Regions from separate parts of the Streptomyces sp. NPDC017520 genome, predicted to be linked through region 2. Evidence: riboswitches for the same ligand, from Rfam matches in the RefSeq annotation. Region 2 holds a riboswitch; the other holds the start of a gene.
What was found. Region 2 has a riboswitch for glycine ahead of gcvP (aminomethyl-transferring glycine dehydrogenase). Riboswitches for the same ligand answer to the same signal wherever they lie in the genome.

Region 1 (4,408 bases), on a different contig from region 2:
GGCGCGGGCGATGTCGCGTCCGGTGACCAGCTCGTGGGCCCGGTTCCACCCACTGGCGGAGAGCTCCTGGGCGGAGGTGACGCAGGGGGCGTAGCCCAGGCCGTCGATCTCCATGTTCCCGTACTGGGCGTCCGGTGAGCCGGCCGTGCCGTGCCAGAGCAGCATCCAGATCCGGCCCTCGGCGACCGCGGCGAGCAGCGCCTCGTAGGCGTCGTAACGCCCGGGGGTCACCTGGCGCAGCATGTGCTCGACCTTCCCGGCCGCCGCAGTGCCTGACGCACTCACCCTGGGTTCCGCCCCTCGTCGATCCGTCGCGTGTCGATCCGTCGCGTTCGCGCCACCGCTCCCGGGCGCACGGGAGCGACCCCGCCATCAAACCAGCTTATGCGCCACTTCTGACACCGACTTGACGCCACGGTCCGGCGGCGCCGTCCCCCGGCCGCCTACCGTGGTCGCCCGTGGGCGTCGTACCCGTGGGCGTCGTACCCATGGGTCAGTGGCCCTCGCGTCGGCAGATCAGTGGCCCTCGCGTCGGTAGAACGGGCGCACCTTCTCCCGCATCCAGTCGCCGACGAGGTCCTCCGCCACATCCAGCAGGACCAGGTTGACCGGCCAGGGCACCTGGACCCGGCCGAGCGCGCGGCCGATGGCGTCCATGGGCGCGCTCTGTCCCGCGCCGTCCCAGGTGGCGAACTCGACGCCGACGAAGAGGACCGGGTCGCCGCCCTCGATGCTGGCCAGCGCCCGGCGTGCGGTGCTCACCACTGCGGAGGCCTCGAACTCCTCGGAGACCGCGGTGAGGAAGTCGACCGGGTCGTGCTGCCAGTCCGGCTCGAACAGCCGGACCCGGCCGCCGGTGGCGGACCCGTCCAGGGCGGTGCGGCCGGCCCGGCAGAGCTCGGCGACGGCGGGCGGCGGAAGCGGTATGCCGACCGCCCCGCCCGGATTCACGGCGATGCCGACCTGCGGGGGCAGCCCCCGGGCGAAGTCGCGGGCGGGCGCGACGGTGAAGGACATGTGGCCGCCGACGCAGCTGAGGAACTGGGCCTCGGAGCTGAAGACGGGGACGAAGGCCGCGCCGTCGATCTCCATCATCGGCAGGTCGAGGTCCGCGCTGGCGGGGGTGCCGCCGTTCGGCAGCGGCACCCAGACGGAGCTGCGGCCGAGCACCTCGACGAGGCGGCCGCCCGCGTCGGGGACGCCGAGCGAGGCCGTCAGCACCTCTTCGAGCTCGTTGGCGGGCCACCCCTGCTGGGGGTGTGCCGGTGCGGGTGCCGGAATGTCCACTGCCTCTGTGCCCTCTCTCCACCGCCTCGGCCGCGCGCGGCGGCCTCTGCTCCGGCCAGCACCTTAACCGTCAGCGGGGGGTGGAGGTCTCGGCGGCCGTGAAGGAGATCCGGTCGAGCGCTCCCGCCGCCGTGCGGTCCAGCAGCACCGCGGAGGTGCAGCCGGCGGGCAGCAGCCCCTGCTCGGTGTCGCGGAGCAGCCGGGCGACCGCGTGCCGGTGACGGGCGAAGGCGTAGCCGGAGACGCCGCGCCCCCGCTCGCGCTGCCCCTGCCGCGCCACCTCGGGCGTCACGTCGAGCAGGATCAGATGGAGGGTGCGGCCCCGGTTCACGGCGTGCCGGGCGAGCCAGCGGCGCACCCAGGTCTGGGTGCCGCAGTCGTGCACGACGACGGATTCACCGGAGCGCAGGGCGTTCCAGAGGCCGAGGTAGTGCGCGGCGCGGACCAGGGGCCGGTAGAGGGCGTAGGGCAGTAAGCGGGGCAGGGCGGCGGCCCAGCTGTCGCGGGTGTTCTGGGAGTCGATGGCGCGGCCCTGCGCGGCCCGCCGGATGAGGGTCGACTTCCCGCTGCCCGGAAGGCCCGAGACCACGACGACGTCACCGGCGGTGAGATCGAGGCTGTACGGACCGCAGGCGGTGCGCCCGCGCAGGTCGCGTACCACCGGCGCGCCCTCCGTCAGCAGCTCCCGCGCGGGAGCGCCGGGCTGTGCGGGCATCGCGCCGTGCGCGACCCCCGCGGTCGGTGCCGACCGCTGCAACGTCATCGCCCATCCCCCTGCCGTCGTGTCCCCCACGCCTGCCCCTGAAGTGTAAAGAAAAGGCAATGGGGCACAAGCGGCACAGGGCCTGTCGTCGCCGTCTTCACCTGCGTGGGGGCCGGACCCCCCACTCTCCCCCCATGCGTGCGATGATGACCCCGCCAACTGCATACCGGCCGTTCGAATCCGCGCGGGAGAGTTCCGGCCACAGTGTGAGCCGGGCGCCGAAGGAGCAAGATCCTCCCTTGAATCTCTCAGGCCCCGTACCGCGTGGATGAGGCAGATCTGAAAAGCGAGCCGTTCCGCGGCTCCACCCAAGGTGCAAGCCGAGCCCCCTGATCCGGGGCGCCCTCCAAGGGCATACCCCGTCGGGGGCTATCGGCGAACCTCTCAGGTTCCGATGACAGATGGGGAGGATTCGTCCTGACGTCGTCATGCCCTGGAGCCGTATCCATGAGCACTGCCCCCCGTCTCACCGCCCTCGACGCGCTGCACCGCTCGCTCGGCGCCACCATGACCGACTTCGCGGGCTGGGACATGCCCCTGCGGTACGCCAGTGAGCGCGACGAGCACAACGCCGTACGCACCCGGGCCGGTCTCTTCGACCTGTCGCACATGGGCGAGATCACCGTCACCGGGCCCGGGGCCGCCGCCTTCCTGAGCTACGCGCTGGTGGGCAACATCGCCACCATCGGCAACGGCCGGGCCCGCTACACGATGATCGTCCAGGAGGACGGCGGGATCGTGGACGACCTGATCGTCTACCGCCTGGGCGAGACGGAGGCCCCCGAATACATGGTGGTCGCCAACGCGGGCAACGCGCAGGTCGTGCTCGACGCGCTGACCGCCCGGGTCGGGGGCTTCGACGCCGAGGTGCGCGACGACCGGGACGCGTACGCGCTGCTCGCGGTCCAGGGACCCGAGTCGCCCGCCATCATGAAGGCCGTCACCGACGCCGACCTGGACGGGCTGAAGTACTACGCGGGCCTGCCGGGCACGGTCGCCGGGGTCCCGGCGCTCATCGCCCGTACCGGCTACACCGGCGAGGACGGCTTCGAGCTGTTCGTCGCGCCCGACCACGCCGAGCAGCTGTGGCGGGCGCTGACCGAGGCCGGATCCCCGCACGGCCTGATCCCCTGCGGGCTCTCCTGCCGGGACACGCTGCGCCTGGAGGCGGGCATGCCGCTGTACGGGCACGAGCTGACGACCGCGCTCACCCCGTTCGACGCGGGCCTGGGCCGGGTCGTGAAGTTCGAGAAGGAGGGCGACTTCGTCGGGCGCGAGGCCCTGACCGCCGCCGCCGAGCGCGCCGAGACCGCCCCGCCGCGCAAGCTGGTCGGGCTGATCGCCGAGGGCCGCCGGGTCCCGCGCGCCGGTTTCCCGGTCGTCGCGGACGGCAAGGTGATCGGCGAGGTCACCTCCGGCGCCCCGTCCCCGACGCTGGGCAAGCCGATCGCCATGGCCTACGTGGACGCGGCCTTCGCCGCCCCGGGCACCCAGGGCGTGGGCGTGGACATCCGCGGCACACACGAGCCGTACGAGGTCGTCGCGCTGCCGTTCTACAAGCGCCAGAAGTGATATTCCGGAAGGACCGGCGGTAACCGGATCTTCCCGACCGCGCGCAGGCGTTCCGAAGCGACGCGCGCGGACGTCACAGAGCAGACGCACGGAGCAGACGCACGGAGCAGACGTCACGGAGCAGACGTCACAGAAGTGACGTACCTCCGTCTCACACCGTAAGACCACCGTTCATCAGCACTCCCCCGCGTACAGGAGAATTCAGGTCATGAGCAACCCCCAGCAGCTGCGGTACAGCAAGGAGCACGAGTGGCTGTCGGCCCTCGAGGACGGCGTGGCCACCATCGGCATCACGGAGTACGCGGCCAACGCGCTCGGTGACGTCGTCTACGCCCAGCTCCCGGAGGTCGGCGACACGGTGACCGCGGGCGAGACCTGCGGCGAACTGGAGTCGACCAAGTCCGTCAGCGATCTGTACTCGCCGGTGACCGGTGAGGTGACGGCGGCCAACCAGGACGTCGTGGACGACCCCTCGCTGGTGAACTCCGCTCCCTTCGAGGGCGGCTGGCTGTTCAAGGTGCGCGTCGCGGAGGAGCCGGCCGACCTGCTCTCCGCCGACGAGTACACCGCGTTCTCCGGCAACTGAGACCTTAAGGGACCCCCTGATGTCGCTTCTGAACTCCTCCCTCCACGAGCTGGACCCGGACGTCGCCGCCGCTGTCGACGCCGAGCTCCACCGTCAGCAGTCCACCCTCGAAATGATCGCCTCGGAGAACTTCGCTCCGGTCGCCGTCATGGAGGCACAGGGCTCCGTCCTCACCAACAAGTACGCCGAGGGCTACCCTG
Region 2 (4,408 bases):
CCGAGGAGGCCAAGCCCGACGGGCTGCTGCTCATCGAGCCCGGCACCGAGCGGGAGCTGCTCGCCCCCATGTCCGTGCGCATCCTGCCGGGGGTCGGCCCGGCCACCGGCGACCACCTCAGACGTGCCGGGATGACCACCGTCCACGATCTGGCCGAGGCGGGCGAGGCGGAGCTCGTACGGCTGGTCGGCAAGGCCCACGGCCACGGGCTCTACCGGATGGCGCTGGGGCTCGACGACCGGCCGGTGGTCGCCGAGCGGGACGCCAAGTCCGTATCGGTGGAGGACACCTTCGACGTGGACCTGCACGACCGCGTGCGGGTGCGGGCCGAGGTGGAGCGGCTGGCCGTCCGGTGCGTGGAGCGGCTGCGCGCCGCCGACCGGTCGGGCCGCACGGTGGTGCTGAAGGTGCGCCGCTACGACTTCTCCACCCTGACCCGCTCCGAGACGCTCCGAGGCCCCACCGACGACCCCACGGTGGTCCGTGAGGCGGCGGGGCGGCTGCTGGAGTCCGTCGACACCACGGGGGGCGTACGGCTGCTGGGGGTCGGTGTGACGGGGCTGGCCGACTACACCCAGGAGGACCTGTTCGCCCAGGCCGCCGACGCCCGGGAGCTCGCTCAGCGGGCCCAGGAGGAGCACCGGGCTCCGGCGGAGGGCGACGAGGAGGACGTGGCGGCCGAGCCCGAGCAGGACAGTGCGGAGCTGCTCGCCGCCCGGCGCTGGCCCGCCGGGCACGACGTGCACCACGAGGAGCACGGGCACGGCTGGGTGCAGGGGAGCGGCGTGGGCCGGGTCACCGTCCGGTTCGAGGAACCGTGGAGCGCACCCGGCCGGGTGCTGACGTTCCGCATCGACGATCCGCTGCTGCGGCCCGCCGACCCGCTGCCGCTCGTCCGTGAAGCGGCCGACTACTCCTCCTGGCCCGCCAGCCTGCCGAAGTCCCGATCGGGTGCCGACTCCGCCGGGGGCGGGGAGTCCAGTCCGTAATGGCGGTAGAGCTGCAGTTCCTGCTCGGGCGAGAGGTGCCGGCCGACGCCGAAGTCCGGCGCGCCCTTGATCAACGCGCGGTCGAAGGGGACGCGCAGCGCGTCCTCGACGAATTCGCTGGGCTCCAGGGGGACGAAGGCGTCCCTGCTGAACAGGCCGGTGCGGACGGCCGCCCATTCGGGCACCCCCGTCGCGTCGTCGAGATAGACCTCATCCACCGTTCCGATCTTGGCGCCCTTGCGATCGAATGCCTTGCGGCCGATCAGGCGGCGCGGATCGATATCGGTCTGCACGGTGCCTCCCACTGGTCGCAACTGCTCAGGGTGGACGCTGTCGCTCCACCAGCACCACACAAGTGCAGATCCGTGGCGTCGGCCACTCGAGAACTCCGGCGCGGTGGCCGCTGGTAGGCTGGCTGTGGCTGCTGACCCCGTGCGGGAGAGTCCTCCGGTGCAGAATCCGGAGGCGCCGAAGGAGCAACTCCTCCCCGGAATCTCTCAGGCCCCCGTACCGCACGGACGAGGTCACTCTGGAAAGCAGGGCGATTCCGTGCGGGCGCAGGCCCGGGCGGACTCGACCCTCACCGACGGTGAAAGTCGGCACGCCCCCGGGCGCGTCGGTGAAGCTCTCAGGTTGAGATGACAGAGGGGGAGGCCGTTCGGGCACCCGCGCCGTGGTGCCCCTCGCAGGTCGTGACAGACCAGGAGGCCTCCACCATGACCCCCCGTCGCACTCCGCTCTCCCAGCTGGAGCAGGGCATTCCGTTCGAGCAGCGCCACATAGGGCCCGACGCCGGAGCCCAGGCGAAGATGCTCGCCCAGGTCGGCTACGGCTCCCTCGACGAGCTCACCGCCGCCGCGGTGCCCGACGTGATCAAGAGCGCGGAGGCCCTGAACCTTCCCTCGGCGCGCACCGAGGCGGAGGTCCTGGCCGAGCTGCGGTCGCTGGCCGACCGCAACGAGGTGCTGGCCCCGATGATCGGCCTCGGCTACTACGGCACCTTCACGCCGCCCGTCATCCTGCGCAACGTCATGGAGAACCCCGCCTGGTACACGGCCTACACGCCGTACCAGCCGGAGATCTCCCAGGGCCGCCTGGAGGCCCTCCTCAACTTCCAGACGATGGTCGCCGAGCTGACCGGGCTGCCCACCTCCGGCGCCTCGCTGCTCGACGAGGGCACCGCGGCCGCCGAGGCGATGGCCCTCGCCCGGCGCGTCGGCAAGGTCAAGAAGGGTGTCTTCCTGGTCGACGCCGACACCCTGCCGCAGACCGTCGCGGTGATCGAGACCCGCGCCGAGCCCACCGGTGTCGAGGTCGTCGTCGCCGACCTGAGCGACGGCATCCCCGCCGGGATCGCCGAGCGCGGCGTCTTCGGCGTCCTGCTCCAGTACCCGGGCGCTTCCGGTGCCGTGCGCGCCATCGAGCCCGTTATCGAGCAGGCCCACGAGCTCGGCGCGATCGTCACCGTCGCCGCCGACCTGCTGGCCCTCACGCTGCTCACCTCGCCCGGGGCGCTCGGCGCCGACATCGCGGTCGGCACCACCCAGCGCTTCGGCGTCCCGATGGGCTTCGGCGGTCCGCACGCCGGCTTCATGGCGGTCCGCGAGAAGTTCGCCCGCTCCCTGCCCGGCCGGCTCGTCGGCGTCTCCGTCGACGCCGACGGCGACAAGGCCTACCGCCTGGCCCTCCAGACCCGCGAGCAGCACATCCGCCGCGAGAAGGCCACCAGCAACATCTGTACGGCGCAGGTCCTGCTTGCCGTCATGGCCGGGATGTACGCGGTCTACCACGGTCCCGACGGGCTGCGGACGATCGCCCGGCGCACCCACCGCTTCGCTGCGATCCTGGCCGACGGCCTGCGGAGTGCCGGCGTGGACGTCGTGCACGGCGCGTTCTTCGACACCCTGACCGTGCGCGTGCCCGGCAAGGCCGCCGGTATCGTCGCCGACGCCCGCGAGCGCGGGGTCAACCTCCGCCTCGTCGACGCCGACCAGGTATCCATCGCCTGCGACGAGACCACCACCCGCGCGCAGATCTCCGCCGTGTGGGCCGCCTTCGGCGCCGAGGGCGACATCGAGGCGCTGGACGCGACGGTCGCCGACGTGCTGCCCGAGGGGCTGCTGCGCTCCGACGACATCCTGGCCCACCCGGTCTTCCACCAGCACCGTTCCGAGACCGCGATGCTGCGCTACCTCCGCAAGCTCGCCGACCGCGACTACGCGCTGGACCGCGGCATGATCCCGCTCGGCTCCTGCACCATGAAGCTGAACGCGACCGCCGAGATGGAGTCGGTCACCTGGCCCGAGTTCGGCGCGCTGCACCCCTTCGCCCCGGCGGACCAGGCGCAGGGCTTCCTCACCCTCATCCGTGAGCTGGAGGAGCGCCTCGCCGAGGTCACCGGCTACGACGCGGTGTCCCTCCAGCCCAACGCCGGCTCCCAGGGCGAGTTCGCGGGGCTGCTGGCCGTCCGCGCGTACCACCGGGCCAACGGCGACGACCAGCGCACCGTCTGCCTCATCCCGTCCTCCGCGCACGGCACCAACGCCGCCAGCGCCGTCATGGCGGGCATGAAGGTCGTCGTGGTGAAGACCGCCGACGACGGCGAGGTCGACGTCGCGGACCTGCGTGCCAAGATCGAGCAGCACCGCGACGAGCTGGCCGTGCTCATGATCACCTACCCGTCCACGCACGGTGTGTTCGAGGAGCACGTCGCCGAGATCTGCGGCGAGGTGCACGACGCGGGCGGCCAGGTCTACGTCGACGGTGCCAACCTCAACGCGCTGGTCGGGCTCGCCAAGCCCGGCAAGTTCGGCGGCGACGTCTCGCACCTCAACCTGCACAAGACCTTCTGCATCCCGCACGGTGGCGGCGGCCCCGGCGTCGGCCCGGTCGGTGTCCGCGCGCACCTCGCCCCGTACCTCCCCAACCACCCCCTCCAGCCCGCCGCGGGCCCGGAGACCGGTGTGGGCCCGATCTCGGCCGCCCCGTGGGGTTCGGCGGGCATTCTGCCGATCTCGTGGGCGTACGTCCGTCTGATGGGCGGCGAGGGGCTCAAGCGGGCCACGCAGGTCGCCGTGCTGGCCGCGAACTACATCGCCAAGCGGCTGGAGCCGCACTTCCCGATCCTGTACAACGGTCCGGCCGGTCTGGTCGCGCACGAGTGCATCGTGGACCTGCGCCCGATCTCCAAGGCGACCGGCGTCTCCATCGACGACGTGGCCAAGCGTCTGATCGACTATGGCTTCCACTCGCCCACCATGTCGTTCCCGGTGGCCGGCACGCTGATGATCGAGCCGACGGAGAGCGAGAACCTCGCGGAGCTCGACCGGTTCTGCGACACCATGATCGCGATCCGTGCCGAGATCGAGAAGGTCGCCTCGGGGGAGTGGAGCCAGGACGACAACCCGCTGAGCAACGCC

Region 1: linked by a shared signal. The riboswitch ahead of gcvT (glycine cleavage system aminomethyltransferase GcvT) and the one ahead of gcvP (aminomethyl-transferring glycine dehydrogenase) in region 2 are both predicted to bind glycine.

What each region holds. Positions count from the first base shown of each region.
Region 1 is NZ_JBIRKB010000001.1:622,662-627,069, reverse strand. Features, by position in the region: gene ACH4KB_RS02790 (enhanced serine sensitivity protein SseB C-terminal domain-containing protein) at 1-243, opposite strand, end outside; gene ACH4KB_RS02785 (enhanced serine sensitivity protein SseB) at 517-1,287, opposite strand; gene ACH4KB_RS02780 (AAA family ATPase) at 1,358-2,050, opposite strand; glycine riboswitch at 2,226-2,323, shown strand; gene gcvT (glycine cleavage system aminomethyltransferase GcvT) at 2,498-3,622, shown strand; gene gcvH (glycine cleavage system protein GcvH) at 3,831-4,208, shown strand; gene glyA (serine hydroxymethyltransferase) at 4,228-4,408, shown strand, end outside.
Region 2 is NZ_JBIRKB010000014.1:172,628-177,035, reverse strand. Features, by position in the region: gene ACH4KB_RS28980 (DNA polymerase IV) at 1-989, shown strand, start outside; gene ACH4KB_RS28975 (PRC-barrel domain-containing protein) at 911-1,282, opposite strand; glycine riboswitch at 1,415-1,512, shown strand; gene gcvP (aminomethyl-transferring glycine dehydrogenase) at 1,706-4,408, shown strand, end outside.